Regions from separate parts of the Shewanella sp. ISTPL2 genome, predicted to be linked through region 1. Evidence: predicted binding sites of a transcription regulator. Region 1 holds the regulator's gene; each other region holds the start of a gene.

Region 1 (5,681 bases):
TACCCATCATGGAATGTTCAGCATCTTCGCGGATAACATCGACTACGTCATCGATTGTGATACGCCCGAGTAGCTTACCATCACTGTCGACGACAGGTGCCGATACCCAATCATTGCGTTCGAATTTCTGCGCGACTTCGCTGTCGGACATGCTCACCGGAATACTTTGAATATTGGGATCCATGATATTGCGAATTGTGGTGCTTGGCGCGCAAGTCAGCAGATCTGCCAGCCTAACACCGCCAAGGACTTTGTCCTGTTTGTCGACCACATATAAGGTATCTGTGGTGTCGGGTAGGTTGCCCCTTTGCCGAAGATAGCGCAGCACCACATCGATATTCACATCGGGTCTTAGGGTGACAGTATCTGTGTTCATCAAGCTGCCGGCGGTCTCATCTGGATAAGATAGGGCTTGTTCTACCCTCAGGCGATTTTGCTCCGTCATCGACTGCAACACTTGTTTGTAAACGGCGTCGGGAAGACTTCGCAGAATATAGGCGAGATCGTCGGTGTCCATGCTTGCTGTCGCTTTCGCGACTCGCTCAGGGCTCATGCTGCGGATCAGTGGGTCTTTGAGTTCTTCACTCAACTCATCGAGTATGTCGCCTATTTGTTCCTGATCGATGAGCTGCCACAATACTTGTCTGGCACTTGGCGGTGATGATTCTAAGATCAGCGCGATATCTGAGGCGGCCATTTTTTGCAGCATATTACGCACATGCACGAACATGCCGCTGCTAAGCGCTTGGTTTAACTGGTCAAGACTATGTCCGGTGTGATCGTTTTCTGCATTATCTACGGGCATTTGTCCTCCATTGTGCGGCAAATTGGTTTGAGATCTTAGTGTTGGGCTAGGATTTAGCGGTGACTAAGCGTCAGTCGATGACACAGATTAAGGCGGCTAAGGTAAGGTTAAGGCCAGCGCAATGACCGCTAGTGTAATCGCCTGTGGCTTGTATCGTCGAGCGACAAATGTTTTGCCATGTCTGAATGGCAAGTTTTTTAAACTAGACATGAAGTGAAACTAACGATGAAGTGCTTAGTGTGAAGTGAAACTAACAGGCTTCGTCAAACTTAGCGTCGATTAAGGCACAAATGGCATCGAGAGCCGGCTCTGCATCTGGGCCTTCGGCGATAAGCCTGATGGTTTTACCCATGCCAGTTTCAAGCATCAGCAAGCCAAGCACACTGGCGGCCGATGCTTGTTTATCGCCTTGGATTAAGGTGATGGTCGCATCAAACTCGGAAGCCAGTACCACCAACTTAGTGGCGGCACGGGCATGTAAACCGAGCTTATTACAGATGGTTATCTGACGTTCAAGCTTTGGCATTATTGAGCTCTCGATGACGGGCATAAACTTTATGTTTACCGTTACTAAAGCGTTTGGCCAATTGCTCTGCGACGTAAACGGATCTGTGCTGTCCACCTGTGCAGCCAATGGCCACAGTTAAATAACTGCGATTGTTACGCTCGAGGTGCGGCAGCCAAGTCTCCAGTAAGTTTTCGATTTGCCAGATGAACTTATTAACCAGTGGTTGACGATTTAAGAACTCAGCTACGGGTTCATCTAAGCCAGTCAATGGCCGCAGCGCCAACTCCCAGTGGGGATTGGGCAGGAAGCGCACATCGAACATAAAGTCGGCTTCGGTGGGCATTCCGTGCTTAAAGCCAAAGGACTCGAAGTTGATCACGAGTTCTTTATCGACACTACCAAGGAGAATTTGTCTGACTTGGTCGCTTAAATCATAGATATTCAAATTCGACGTATCTATGTAGTGATCGACCAGTTTTGACATAGGCTCGAGCAGTTTTCCCTCCAGCTTTATCGCTTCTTGCAAAGAGACTCGGCTCTTCGACAAAGGATGCAAACGGCGGGTTTCGCTGTAACGCTTAAGCAGAATTTTATCGCTGGAGTTAAGGAAGAAGCTCGTTAACTCAGTATCTGGAGGTAGGCTAGCGAGTTGTTTTACTAAGACCTTATCCTGCTCAGGCATGTTACGCACGTCGACACTGATGGCGACGAGATCGTTACTGCCTTTGAGTTGCTCAAGCAAACTGCCAATCAATGGCAAAGGAAGGTTATCGACACAATAATAGCCGAGATCTTCGAGTACCCTAAGGGCGACAGATTTGCCTGAGCCTGAGCGGCCCGACACTATGACCAGTTTCATCCAGTGATTACCTGATAGAGTTCCGTTTCATCATGCGTCTTGCGTAATTGCTTTAATATTTGCTTGTCGCTCAGCTTTTCGGCCATGCAAGACAAGGTACTTAAGTGCTGCTGACATTGGTCTGCAGGCACCAGTAGTGCAAATAAAATATCAACAGGTTGCTTATCGATAGCATCAAATGCTATCGGCTCTTCACACTTAATGAGTATGGCAATGGGCTGATCTATATCGGCTAGTCGACCATGTGGAATGGCGATGCCGTTACCTATACCTGTGCTCCCCATCTTTTCGCGCGCCACTAGGCTTTCGAATATCTCTTGAGATGAGAGGGTCGGGTACTGGGCAGCGACTAAGTCGCTGATGAGTTCCAGTACCTTTTTCTTGCTGCCCGGAGTGGCGCAGGTAGTGCACTCCGGCCGCAGTATGGTACAAAGTTCCATTATTAGTGTTTTGTTAACTTCTCTTTGTGTTTAATAACCTGACGGTCAAGCTTGTCAATCAGGGCGTCTATAGCAGCATACATGTCAGCATGCTCTGAAGTAGCAAAAACTTCACCACCTATGAGGTTTATTCTCGCTTCGGCAATCTGTTGCATTTTCTCAACATTGAGCACAACGTGCACATTATTGATCTGTTCGAAATGGCGTTCAAGTTTTGAAAACTTTTCTTCTACATATGCACGTAACGATTCGGTAATTTCGACATGGTGTCCACTTAGGTTTATTTGCATAGAAACGTCCTCCGATATCCACTGTAGGTTATAAACTTTTACGCTGATTAGAAGGTGGAATAAGCATAGCCTCTCGGTACTTCGCAATGGTTCTGCGGGCTACGTTGATCCCTTGTTCTGCCAGAAGTTGTGCCATCTTACTATCGCTTAATGGTTTTTTCTGGTTTTCCGCTGCCACCAGTTTCTTTATAAAGGCTCTGATTGCTGTGGATGAGCACTCACCACCATCGTCAGTACCGACGTGGCTAGAGAAGAAGTATTTTAGTTCAAAAAGTCCCTTAGGGGTATGCATGTATTTTTGAGTTGTGACCCGTGAGATGGTGGACTCATGCATTTCTACCGCTTCGGCAATATCGTTAAGCACCATAGGCTTCATGGCTTCTTCACCATACTCAAAGAAACCTTGCTGATATTGCACTATGCAATTAGCAACTTTAAGCAAAGTATCGTTACGGCTTTCTAAGCTCTTAATAAACCATTTAGCCTCTTGCAGATGGCCGCGAATAAATTGGCTATCGGCTTGGTTTTTAGTGCTGCGCGCCATTGAAGCATAATGTTGATTTACATTGATTTTGGGCATGCAGTCAGGATTTAGCTCAACCACCCAGCGGCCATTTTTCTTCGACACAGACACATCTGGGATAACGTATTCGTCATTATTGGGCGTGATCAACAAACCTGGGCGAGGATTGAGGGTTTGGATGAGTGCTATACCATCCCTTAATTCATCTTCTTTTAATTTAGTCTTACGCATCAATAACCTAAAGTCTCGGGCGGCGATCAGATCTAAATGATCTTTGATCAGCATACGGGCGTTTTCTAGGTTGGGAGTATCAGCGGCGAAATGCGACAGTTGGATCAGCAGGCATTCACTTAAATCGCGGGCGGCAACGCCTATGGGATCAAAATGCTGAATACGCTTGAGTACGGCTTCGACTTCGTCAAGCTCAACTTCAGGATTGCCCATGGCTTCGAGAATTTCTTCAGTGCTTTGGGTGAGATAGCCCTGATCGTCGATGGCATCAATAATGGCGGTGGCAATGGCTAAATCGGTTTCAGAAAACGGCGTGAGGTTTTTTTGCCATTCTAAGTGTTCGTACAAACCTTCACTGGTCTCGCCTTGGAAGGGCATATCGTCTTCACGACTGCCGCCGGGGCCTGAGTTTGGGGAGGCGGTAAACACTTCATCCCATGTGGTGTCCATGGGGAGCTCATCGGGCATGGATTCTTTGGTTAGCGACTCTGCCGTATCTATGGTGGAGCTGTCTTTTTCTGGTGGCAGAGTGCTAGATTCACTGAAATCCGTATCGGATAGCGTTTGGTTTACAGGGGTTTTAGTGGCGTCGAATTGATCCTCTTCCAGCTCGAGAAGGGGATTAGAATCTAATGCTTGCTGGATCTCTTGCTGCAGTTCTAATGACGACAGTTGCAACAGACGTATAGCCTGTTGTAGTTGTGGCGTCATGGTTAACTGTTGACCCAGTTTGAGCTGGAGTGACGCTTTCATGTTACCGCTGATCCCTACGTTATTATTGTTGGATGAGGTCGCTTATTATTATCTTGAGTGAAGCCCAATGGCGGTATAAATTGCCTCCATTGGCTTCGCTCGATTAACTATAGCCTGAATTGTTCACCTAAGTACACAGCCCTAACTTGCTGATTGTCTAAGATCTCTGCTGGAGTTCCTTCGGCAATCAGGTTTCCGTGACTCACAATATAAGCATGTTCACATACATCTAATGTCTCGCGGACATTATGGTCTGTGATCAGTACGCCAAGGCCGCGACTTTTGAGTTGTTCGATAATCTTCTTGATGTCGATAACCGAAATAGGATCGACGCCGGCAAACGGTTCATCGAGCAAAATGAACTTAGGATTAGCGGCTAAAGCCCGCGCAATTTCGACGCGACGACGTTCGCCACCCGACAATGACATGCCTTGGCTGTCACGGATGTGGGTGATATGAAACTCTTCGAGCAGATGTTCTAGTTCTTCTTCTCGTTCTTCGTTTTTAAGTTCTTTACGAGTTTGCAGTACGGCCATGATGTTGTCATGAACAGTTAGCTTACGAAAGATACTGGCTTCTTGCGGTAAGTAACCTATGCCTTTGCGGGCACGCAGATGCATAGGATCTGCGGTTAAATCATCATCGTCGATAAAGATATGTCCCTTATCGCTCTTCACTAGCCCGACAACCATGTAAAAGGTCGTGGTTTTACCTGCACCGTTTGGACCGAGTAGGCCAACGACTTGACCGGTTTTTACCGTCAGACTGACGTCTTTAACCACTTGGCGACTCTTGTAACTTTTCGCCAGATTTTGTGCTCTTAAGGTGATTTGGGTCATTTAGAGTCCTGCTTTTTTACAGGTTTATCCGCCGGAGCGTCTGATTTAGCATCATCTTGATAGTTTTCAGGCTGAATAATAGTGATTACGCGATCGTCACCACTGCCAGTACTCTCGGCCATCAATTTCTGTTGAATCATGTTATAGCGGATTAAATTGCCTGTAACTTGGCTACCTGCTTGATCTAATGACGCCATACCTTTCAGAGTTAAGGTGCGGCTTGCCATATCGTAACGAATTTCTTTCGCGCTAGCCGATGCAGGACGGCCATCGTCTAATATCTGGCTATACGTAGCAGGGTTGCCTGTGGCGACTAAAGTTTTGCTATTTTCACCTTCAGCGGAAAATGCACGCAGTTCATTTGCTTGGATTTTTATTGAGCCTTGGGTAACTTCCACCGGACCAAAGAAGATAATCTGGTTGTTTTTGATAT
Region 2 (5,681 bases), 1.4 Mb from region 1:
ACCGAAGAAGAACTCATGACGATAATCCGCTTTTGCCAACGCCCTTTGATACCAAGCCAAGGCTTCATCGTATTGATGCTCATCATAGGCTTGCTGCCCCATGTCATAGTAATAATAGGGATTACGTATTCGCGCTAATTCAAGCACTTTATTAATTTCGGCCCATTCATCAAGCCGCCCCTGCTCCCCTAAAATCAAGGCTAAGTTATAAAGCGTTGTCAGATTTTTCGCATCAAACTTGAGTGCATAGCGATAAACCTGTTCGGCCCGCTTTTCATCACCTTTATGCCGGTAAATAATGGCGAGCGTGTTGAGTGAAGGAACAAACTGGCCGACTTTTAAACCCACTTTAATCAAGGCATAGGCCCTGTCTAAATCACCGTTCACCAAAGACTCTGCCGCCATATTGTTGTAAAACATGCTGATTAAGGTCTGCCGATCCACTTGGGTTTTACCGTATCCCCGTAGAGCTCGCTCTGGCATAAAGTCCACTAAAACTGCGGTAGATGACACATAAACTGAATGTGCGTTTTCAGGTGGAAGTAAGCGTAAATTCACATGCCCATTGATTAAATAGAAATCACCTTGCTTATCCCATACCGGTTCTATCGCAATATCTTGATACTCAGCACTCACATTCAATATGTCCGCTAACGCAGAAGTCATGACCACTAAAGACATGCAATTACCCGCCCTTTGGGCATAGGTTTCACGGGCAATTTGGGTCAGATTATCTTTATATCGAAAATCAATGTTAGCGCTATTGGTTTGACTCGCATTGATATAACTAGCTAACCATTCATTGGCTAACATGTTGTTATTGTGTGACAAAGTGTATATCCCATAGCGACGTTTTACGTCTGTCACGACCTCGGGTGGCAGATAAAAAATATCCGCAACAGAAGGAATATCGGCCACAGGGGTAAACAGTGAATCGGCAAGTAACGACTCAAGATCCGACGGATTAGGCTCAATGGTCGTCGAGCTACAAGCAAACAATTGACTGAATACAACGCTCAAGATCGTACTCAAGTATACGGCTCGGAATAGTTTCGACATACGTCCTCCCACACCATTAGCTCCTATTTGAGCTTATTACAAATGGCGAAAAAGACGACATAAAATGGTTACAAAAAAATGATAATCGCGATCGATTGAAAATAATCGCAAATAATTTAACGAATTAACTATTGCGAAGGTCGGTCAACTTCTATGTATAACTCACGCTGCTGATAATCATACGGCCGATAGTTATGCTCTCCACAGGTAAAATGTCGATAGGGTTTCATGACCGTAACGCAACCTAAGGGTAAAGCCTGCAGAATTTGGATTTGCTGCTGGCGACGAAGCGACTCCTGCCATTCAAAATCCTTGAGCACTTGATCACGCACGGCAAAGGCATCGACAGGCTCACTTGAGCGATTAACGATCACTTCTCCTGCAAAGGCTGAAACCGATATCCAGCCAGAAATGACGATAAGACTTAGTCGCAAAAATTGACCTATTGTTTTTATATTCAATCTCATAGAACACTCCTTAATTTATGCAAGAAAACAGAATGGCTCAGTAATTAAGCTTATGACCCTGTGCTTAAACTTCAATCACAGTGATTACCCATAAAAAAGCAGAGCCTAGGCTCTGCTTCACTATCCCTCGATCCAAGCTAAGCATCAAGGTGAATCACGCATTAATGTGCAAGTTTAATCAGCCCGCATTTTTGACCGTAACAAACTCAGGATAGGCATCAATACCGCAGTCAGAAGCATCCATACCGTTGTATTCTTCTTCCTCAGTCACACGGATCCCCATGGTTATCTTAATCACATACCAGACAGCAAATGATGAGCAGAACACCCAAGTGAAAATGATCGCTGCGCCCGTCAACTGTCCGGTAATAGTTGCATTGGCATTGGATAATGGCACACACATTAAGCCGAGGAAACCAGCCACACCGTGTACTGAAATCGCACCGACGGGATCGTCGATCTTAATGCGATCTAAGCCCACAATCGAGAACACCACCACGCCGCCCGCCACTAAACCAATCACACCCGCCATTAACAATGAAGGCGAGAGAGGATCGGCCGTAATCGCCACTAATCCAGCCAAAATACCGTTAAGGATCATGGTCAAATCCGCTTTGCCCCAAATCATCTTACACACTATAAGCGCAGAGATAGCACCAAAAGCAGCTGCAGTATTGGTATTCACAAACACTTTCGCCACTGAGCTTGCATTCGCCGCATCCGACACCATTAATTGCGATCCGCCGTTAAAGCCAAACCAGCCCATCCACAGAATAAACATACCTAAGGTTGCCATTGGCAAGTTAGAGCCTGGAATAGGATTCACTTGACCATTAGGCCCGTATTTACCCTTACGCGCACCGAGTAATATTACGCCAGCAATCGCCGCGGTCGCCCCCGTCATATGCACAATACCGCTACCAGCAAAGTCTACAAAGCCCAGTTTAGCGATAAAACCTTGGCCCCAAGTCCAATAACCTTCTACTGGATAGATAACCGCTGTCATCACCACAGAAAAGAACAAGAAAGCCCACAACTTCATCCGTTCCGCCACAGCACCAGAGACAATTGACATCGCCGTTGCCACAAATACAACTTGGAAGAAGAAGTCAGATTCTAATGCATGGCTCGCATCTGCTGATTGCGAACCAATTAAGGTGCCAATTGACGGTAACCAGCCACCTTCAGTGTTATCCACATACATGATGTTATAGCCAACCAACAGATACATCACACAGGCAATCGCGTACAGCACAACGTTCTTAGTTAAAATTTCAGTGGTATTTTTAGAGCGAACTAAACCCGCTTCTAACATGGCGAATCCCGCCGCCATCCACATGACTAAAGCGCCAGAAATCAAAAAGTAAAAGGTATCGAGTGCAAAGCGTAGTTCAGTGACTGTGCCGCCTAATTTCGTTAATTCTTCCATTGTCAGCCCCTTATAGCGCTTCAGTATCAAGTTCACCCGTACGGATACGGATAGCATGTTCTAAATCAACGACGAAGATCTTACCGTCACCAATTTTCCCCGTATGGGCCGCAGTGGTAATGGCCTCAATCAACATGTCGAGATTTTCAGCCTTAGTGGCAATTTCTAGTTTTACTTTTGGCAAAAAATCCACCTGATACTCGGCGCCGCGATACAACTCTGTATGCCCTTTCTGACGGCCAAAACCTTTCACTTCGGTCACCGTCATGCCCTCAATACCAATTCCGGCGATAGCTTCACGGACATCATCCAACTTAAACGGCTTGATGATAGCGCTGACTAGTTTCATCCTGACCTCCAAAAAAACGCGATTGTTATTAACTTGTATCAAAGGTAATTCAATCATTAGGCCAACAATTTAATCCATTGATTATTATTGATTTAAATTGTTTAACACTATTTTTTAAGGTTAAAAATGCACCATAATCGAGCACTAACTGGTGCGATGCACTCTTTTAGTGAGCAGTTTAAGTGCGACAGCTATTCGACCTTAGGCCTATTGGTAACAAGGTTAAATTAGGGTCTACTGGGGGAAGCGTAAATCGAGATGAAATCTGAGCATCACAACACAAGCTCTTAAACAAAAGCGAAGATCATCACTAAGACAATCATCAAGCGCAGAAGGAAGGCCCGATGTTAAAACCAGAAGAATGTGTTCTCGTTATCGTCGATGTGCAAGGAAAACTTGCACAAATCATGGATAACAGTGACAAGCTGCATCAACAACTACAGACCTTAATCCAAGGCGCACAATTATTTGAAATTCCAATACTGTGGTTAGAACAGCTACCCGATAAACTCGGAGCAACTAGCCCTGAGCTGCAAACTTTACTTGCAAAGACCAGCTCACCCATTGCCAAGCAGCATTTTAGCGGCTGGCACTGTGACGCGTTTGCAAAGGCATTAACTAAGACGAATCGCAAACACGTCATACTCGCGGGTATTGAAACCCATGTGTGTGTTTACCAAACCTGTTGTGACCTTATCGAACAGCAATATTCGGTGCATCTCGTCGCAGATGGCGTCTCGTCACGCAGTGCCGATAATAAAAAACTGGGTATTCAGATGATGACGGCCAGAGGCGCCTTATTAACTAACGTGGAATCGCTATTATTTGAATTACAACATCAAGCCCAAGGCGAGCGCTTTAGGGCATTATTAAAACTGATCAAATAGCGACTTAGCCCGTGGTATTTCTTCAGCCAGCATGACCAACGCCTGACATTACTCGATATTTTTTTCCATAAAAAAGCCCCCGCTGAGTCAGCGAGGGCTTTTATTTACATGAGGGGTTAGCTCATATTGAAAACTCAACCGCGATTGATTAAAACCTACTTATAAGTGGCTTCGCGTTTTTTCGCTTCTTCATCCCACTTAGGTAACATGTCTTTCTTGAATGCTTCTTTCTCTGCATTCATCTTATCCATATCCATACCTAAGGCTGCTTGTGCCTTAGCTTTGGTAGAGATATCAGGAATAGCGATTGGATCTGTGATGCCTTTTTTCGCTAATAACTGTGCTAACTTAACTCGGGCATCGGCCGCTTTATTCACTGAAGTACCTAAAACACGTAGGGCTTCTTCAGGAGCATGAGCAGCAACACCATGGGAAGCAATCGCTAAGTCCCAGCGCCATTGAGCATGACGGATATCGGTCAAGATAGGCTTCATTTCAGCTTCAGTTGCACCCAATTCCCACGCTTTAGCAGCTTCGAAGTGCGCTTTGACTAATTGCTCTTCCGCTTTCAGTTTCATTTCTTTAACTTTAGCTTTACGTTCATTAGTGACGCCAACTAAGAATTCTTTCGTTTGGCTATGGCAAGTTGCACAGGTTTCTTCGAAACGGTCAAATGGATTACCCACTTTATGATCGGTAAATTTCTTACCTTCAGGGCTAGTCACTTTTGGCATATGGCAGTCAACACAACTGACATTATTTTTACCATGAATACCCAGTTTCCACGTTTCATACTCTGGATGTTGCGCTTTTAACATAGGTGTTTTAGACAGCGCATGAGTCCAATCGGAGAACTCGATACCGTCGTAGTAAACTTCCATCTGGTCAACAGTTATGCCCATATCCCAAGGGAATTTGACGAAACCTTTTTTGTCTTCTTTTTTCTCAAAATAGTATTCAACGTGGCACTGACCGCACACCATAGATTGCTTGTCTTTCTTCGAAGCTTTATCAAATGGCGTACCGATAGCATCCATTGCACGGTCTACATAAGGACGAGAGATCCGCAGTTTTGGTGAACCTTTTTCATGACAATCACCACAGCCAATGGTGTTAGTGACTTCAGGGCCACCCTTAGCCCATTTACCTTTGAAGTAGCCATCTTCACCTTGCTCTTCAATTAAGCGAGGTACATCAGGGCTCTTACAGCTCCAACATGCCATAGGCAATGGACCATCTTCCGCATTTTTCGGCGCACCAGTACGTAGGGTATTACGCACGTCGGTCACGGCATACATATGGCCGCGAGGAGCGTTGTAATCTTTTGCGAATGCATAGCCAGCCCACAGGATCACCATATTAGGATCCTGCCCAATCGCATCGACAAGTTCTTCACTCTTTGCGGTATCATGCCAGCTATTATATTGATTCTTAAATTTATCTTTATAAACTTCGTTGCGAGGCTCTGTTTTATCACTCGCCATTGCGCC
Region 3 (5,681 bases), 750 kb from region 1:
TGTTCACTATTAGTATCACTTTAACGGCATGAGTTGTTCTCTCATTTTATTGATTAAGGTGACATGAAGAAACTTCCTTTTGAGCTTCCATTTGAGTTAGATACACTGCAGCAACTCATTGATACTCATCATCTTAAGTTGGATTATCAGATCCTTGCCGACATTCCATTCCGCCAAGAGCATTTCCCCCTTTACAGTGTTGAATTAGGTGGTACAGATACGCCTTGTCCGACAGTACTCTTTGTGGGTGGCGTGCATGGGGTTGAACGTATTGGATCTCAAGTTATTTTGGCATTGTTGAACAGTTTGTTGCAGCGGCTTGTTTGGGATAAACACCTACAACAGATGTTAACGGGCCTGCGGTTAGCTTTTGTACCTGTAGTGAATCCTGTTGGGTTATTCATGGGAACGCGGGGCAATGGTAATCAAGTGGATTTGATGCGTAACGCTCCGATAGAATCCCGTGAAAAAGTGTCCTTTATGGTGGGAGGACAGCGTATATCGTCACGGCTGCCCTGGTATCGCGGTATTGGGGGAATGGAGCTGGAAACCGCGGGTTTAGTTGCCTATGTACAACAACTGTTGAGTCGCAGCACAAGTTTGATTTCGCTCGATGCCCACTCGGGATTTGGCTTGAGTGATCATATCTGGTTCCCCTACGCCCATACCCGTACCGCCTTCGAAAATGCCAATTATATTTTTCATCTAAAACAATTATTTGAACAGAGTTATCCCCATCACGGCCATTATCGGTTGGCGCCGCAGAGCCAGTTTTATCGCACTCATGGCGATATTTGGGATTACCTCTATCGCCAGCATCAAGTGGCTGATCCTTCTGCTCAGGTGCCATTTTTACCTTTGACATTAGAGATGGGATCTTGGGCATGGATAAAGAAAAATCCTAGACAAATATTTAATTTTGCTGGCTTTTTCAATCCACAAAAAACACATCGTCACCACAGGATTTTACGCAGGCATACAGTACTCATGCAATTTATGATGGAAGCGGCCTATGCCCAATCGTTAGAGCAGTTAACACCTGAACGTTTGGCTGAGCTGACAGAGTGCGCACGGCATTATTGGTATTGGGAGTCTCAGTCATGACAACTTGGGTGTTATTAAGGGGATTAATGCGTGATCAGCGCCATTGGAATGGTTTCGATCAGCGTCTGCGACAAAAGGGATTGCGAGTGCTGACACCGGATCTTCCGGGCAATGGGACGCTATCCCACGAATTAAGTCCGCTTAAGATTGCTGATTATGCCTATGCCGTGTGGCAGCAATTGGATGAGCTGGTACAGGAAGGGGAGACTATTTATCTCCTCGGTTTGTCTATGGGCGGTATGTTGGCGCTGGAAATGGCATGCCAGCGACCTTGGCAGATAAGGCATGTCTTTGTATTAAACAGCAGTGCGGCGAATTTATCGTCTTGGTATCAAAGATTTAACCCGCTGAATGCATTGAAGGCTTTTTTCATGCGGGCTCGGGGTGACGCTTTACATCCAATCGAGTCGACTATAGTGCGTTTAACCAGTTTTCGTCATCGGCGAGACCGAGAGTTAATTGTCAAGTGGAGTGAGTTTCGCCGCGATACTACACCAAGTCGACGTAATGTATGGCGACAACTTTGGGCGGCTTTTCAATACCAATGTCCATTGACAGTGGAAGTACCGATAACTGTGCTCTGCGGTGACCGTGATGCGCTGGTGAGTATGGCATCGAGTAAGGCGTTAGCACGGCATTTTTACACCGATTTGATTGTACTCGCGTATTGTGGTCACGATGCCGCTATAGATGCACCCGCAAAACTGGCGCATTATCTGTTGGACATTGTGGGGGCGACTAAGCCGCAAGTGCAGTTTTCTGTGGATAGTGAGCCTGCCAATACTCAATATGATTGTAACGATTTATTGGAGGAAGAAATAGCCTTAAACGAAGTGATATTTGCTGTATGGGATGACAAAGCGCTATCCACTCTTGAAACCAAATAATCGAGAGTGAATAGCGCAGTTAACACATTGTCTTATTAAGCTTTAGCCACTACGGTTTGGCCTATCGGTGTGAGGCTGAGTAAAGCCAATTTAAGATGCTGTATCCCAAAGGGAATACCGATAATCGTCACAAAACAAGCTAAGGCGTGGACCAAATGCCCTATGGCTAACCAGATCCCAAACAGTAAGAACCAAATGATATTTCCTACCATGCCTAATGCACCTGTGCCCAAGTCTTCACGTCCAGTTAAGTGGCGACGGTTCATTTGTTCTTGGCCGAAGGGCCAAAAGGTCATTTCGCCGATAACAAAACAGGCGCGGCCGAAGGGAATACCAATGATACTGATAAAACACAGGATACCTGCGAGCCACCAAGCGAGTCCCATCACAAATCCGCCGAGTACAAACCAAGCTATGTTGAATATTAAGCGTAATACAGCCATTGAAAACTCCTTATGTTTACCCTGTTAGCCTTTATCGTTAGCTTCGATAAATTGAATATATGTCAATGTCTAAGCGATAACCATGCCAACTATTTAAATTATTCATAATCAATGGGTTAATTATATGTATTCGAGATTCATGTGTCATTTTCACTAGTTTTTCGCCAAATTGATAATTTCTTAAGGGCGTAACAGGAAGGGCGGAGTTACACTCACTATTCCCTTAACTGGTTTAAAAGCCAGAGAATTTAATTGCTTGAGTCGCTTGATGTTTGCAAATTCCCCTGTTGATACGTTTGCCTTTGCTGGCAGAGACATTTTCCTAAAACGTGATGATTTACTGCATCCGGCGTTTAGTGGCAATAAAGCTCGCAAATTCGGCTATTTTTTAGATCATGAGTTTGCAGGCATCAGCAAGGTGATAGGTCACGGCTCTCCATTGGCTAACTCACTGTATTCATTGTCAACATTAGCAAAGATGAAAGGTTGGCAGTGTGATTTTTATGTAGATCATATTGCCAGTCAAGTGGTTAAACATCCCACAGGCAATTACGCTGCCGCCTTAGCGAATGGCGCCAATATTATCGATTTAAGTGTGTTAATAGCACAAAAGCAGGCGTGCACTCAGCCGCAATCTGAACCTCACGTTTTGTCAAATCTTAATGCTAGTCCTGAGCCTACTGTGCAAGTGGGCGACGTGCGACTGAGTTGCCAAGATTATATCGAGGCTCAAGTACTCGTGAATGAGCCGACAGCGCTTTTTATCCCAGAGGGGGGGCGCTGTGCTTACGCCGAATATGGGGTGAATAGATTGGCGCAAGAGATAATACAGTTTGCGAAGGCGAATAGATTGGTTGATTTAACGGTGTTTTTACCTTCGGGGACGGGAACGACAGCGTTATTTTTAAATCAGCATTTTATCCGTCAGCAAACGGATATTCGCGTCGTGACTTGTGCCGTTGTCGGTGGAGATGATTATTTGCGCTTGCAATTTTCTTTACTTAATTCCAATACCAGTGAGCATCCACAGATTGTTAATGTCGGCAAGAAATATCATTTTGGTAAACTTTATCCCGAATTTTATGCCATGTGGCAGCGGGTCTGCGCCTCAGGTGTGCAGTTTGAATTACTCTACGATCCCTTAGGTTTTATTGTGCTTGAGGAATATTTACAAGGCGGAGGCTCTCGTCCTGTGATGTATATCCACCAAGGTGGCTTACTCGGGAACGAGACCATGTTGCCACGTTATCAGCGTAAATTTGGGCAAAGTGGCTCATCCTGTGCCTCAGATCATTGACTTAGTGACGCTAAGACATAATATGTTTGAAGCTGTGTAATGCTAAGTTAAGCTGATGATTTGGAACGATGGGGAATATCAATGACTGAAGCGGAATATCTCGCCAATTACGATCCTAAGGTTTTTAAGGCTCAGCTACTGACAGTAGATGCCGTATTGTTTACCTATCACGATCAGCAACTTAAAGTACTCTTAGTGCAACGTTCAAACCATCCTTTTTTAGGTTTATGGGGATTACCTGGTGGGTTTATCGATGAAAATTGCGATCAATCCCTTGAGCAAACTGTATTACGTAAACTGCATGAGAAAACCGCGGTAGTGCCACCTTATATTGAGCAGCTATGCACTGTGGGTAATAGTAGTCGTGATATAAGAGGCTGGTCTGTGACTGTATGTTATACCGCCTTGATGAGTTATCAAGCTTGCCAAATCCAGATTGATTCAGTGAGTGATGTTAAGTGGTGGCCATTAGAAGATGTGTTGCAGATGCCCTTGGCGTTTGATCATCTGCAGTTAATTGAGCAAGCGCGGGAACGTTTAACACAAAAAGCCTTATATTCTTTAGTCCCAGGATTTGCACTGTCTGAACCTTTTACCTTGCCAGAACTGCAGCATGTACATGAGGTTTTACTGGGCAAGCCTATCCAAGGTAAATCTTTTCGTCGGCGGGTTGAACAGGCTGATTTATTGATCGATACGGGATTAAAGCGCACCGAACGTGGTCGTCCTGCTAATTTATACCGCTTGAAACCCAATACCGCATCGTATCGCTTCTTAAGAAATTTAGAATGTTGATCACAGTGAATATGGATTTAAGCCAGATATTCGCCTTGCTCAATATGAGTAACGGCGACTGCTTATGCCTTATTCATGGTGACTTTGAATCAGTAAAGGCTGTTTAATTACTGATTTTGCCTTAATGTCTCCGGTTCTTGTATTACTCGATACCCATATTGTGGCTTCTTAGTTGTCGCGCCCATTAATAGTGTCTAAAAGACACTATATACCATTTAAGCATAACATTTCAGGTTGCTCCGTCTGAAATAGTCTAAAAATCAACTTTACACAATAATGTCTTTAAGACACTATTGTTCATGTAGACAACAAGGGCGCCGTCAATTTCGGCAATCTTGCCACAGACAGGAGGTTACTATGTCTCAACGTATTCAAACGTCTCAAGATGCTTCTCACGCTCAATGTTCGCAAGCCGATTTTTATCGGTTACCCGCAGCTAGTGATGAGACTCACTACCGTTTATTTCAATTTGGTGCGGGGGAGAATCATGTTCAACTGCTGGTTCCTCCAGCGAAACGCGTCACAGTTTTCTTCGGTTATCGTGGCGATCATTCCATCATGCAGCTCTTGTTGTTAACTGATGCATTGCGTCGCAGTGGTGCAGAGCAAATCGATCTGTTACTGCCTTATATGCCGGGTGCTCGCCAAGATAGGGTGTGTAATGCTGGTGAGGCCTTATCGGTAAAAGTCTATGCCAGCCTGATTAATCAGCAGCAATATGCTTCAGTCAGCATTTTTGACCCTCACAGCGATGTCACCGCCGCATTGTTAGACCGAGTGCAGGTAATAGATAACCACAGTTTTGTTGCCGCGATCGCAGCCCAATTAACGGGGGAGCTAGTGTTAGTCTCGCCCGATGCGGGGGCGAATAAAAAAGTATTCGGCTTAGCTAAAGCGTTACAGGGAATGCCGGTGATCAGGGCCGATAAACATCGTGATGTGGTCAATGGCCATATTATCGCTACTGAAGTGTTCTGTGATGACTTGTCGGGTAAAACCTGCTTAATCGTTGACGATATTTGCGCAGGTGGCAGAACCTTTATTGAACTTGCCATCAAATTAAAGCAAAAGGGGGCCCAAAGCGTCATTTTGATCGTGTCACATTATGAAGATAAGGCCAGTGAGTTGGCACTGCGAGAGGCGGGCATAGACAGA

What was found. Region 1 encodes sigma-54, which starts transcription at its own class of promoters, with help from an activator protein. Its sites were predicted from a motif close to GTTGGCACGNNNNTNGNNT; they were not measured.
Region 2: the regulator sigma-54 is predicted to act here: its motif matches at 3,352-3,370, upstream of HUB64_RS07465 (P-II family nitrogen regulator).
Region 3: the regulator sigma-54 is predicted to act here: its motif matches at 2,506-2,524, upstream of HUB64_RS16850 (YccF domain-containing protein).

Annotation. Positions count from the first base shown of each region.
Region 1 covers NZ_JAAPAV010000001.1:3,080,346-3,086,026, forward strand. Annotated here, with positions in the region: gene mgtE (magnesium transporter) at 1-805, opposite strand, end outside; gene HUB64_RS13405 (HPr family phosphocarrier protein) at 1,056-1,331, opposite strand; gene rapZ (RNase adapter RapZ) at 1,318-2,172, opposite strand; gene ptsN (PTS IIA-like nitrogen regulatory protein PtsN) at 2,169-2,612, opposite strand; gene hpf (ribosome hibernation promoting factor) at 2,615-2,902, opposite strand; gene HUB64_RS13425 (RNA polymerase factor sigma-54) at 2,931-4,409, opposite strand; gene lptB (LPS export ABC transporter ATP-binding protein) at 4,517-5,248, opposite strand; gene lptA (lipopolysaccharide transport periplasmic protein LptA) at 5,245-5,681, opposite strand, start outside.
Region 2 covers NZ_JAAPAV010000001.1:1,661,676-1,667,356, reverse strand. Annotated here, with positions in the region: gene HUB64_RS07480 (tetratricopeptide repeat protein) at 1-1,059, opposite strand, end outside; gene HUB64_RS07475 (hypothetical protein) at 1,188-1,526, opposite strand; gene HUB64_RS07470 (ammonium transporter) at 1,705-2,955, opposite strand; gene HUB64_RS07465 (P-II family nitrogen regulator) at 2,966-3,304, opposite strand; gene HUB64_RS07460 (hydrolase) at 3,649-4,191, shown strand; gene nrfA (ammonia-forming nitrite reductase cytochrome c552 subunit) at 4,347-5,681, opposite strand, start outside.
Region 3 covers NZ_JAAPAV010000001.1:3,830,273-3,835,953, reverse strand. Annotated here, with positions in the region: gene HUB64_RS16860 (M14 family metallopeptidase) at 64-1,104, shown strand; gene HUB64_RS16855 (alpha/beta fold hydrolase) at 1,101-1,991, shown strand; gene HUB64_RS16850 (YccF domain-containing protein) at 2,027-2,434, opposite strand; gene HUB64_RS16845 (pyridoxal-phosphate dependent enzyme) at 2,703-3,731, shown strand; gene HUB64_RS16840 (NUDIX domain-containing protein) at 3,813-4,526, shown strand; gene prs (ribose-phosphate diphosphokinase) at 4,884-5,681, shown strand, end outside.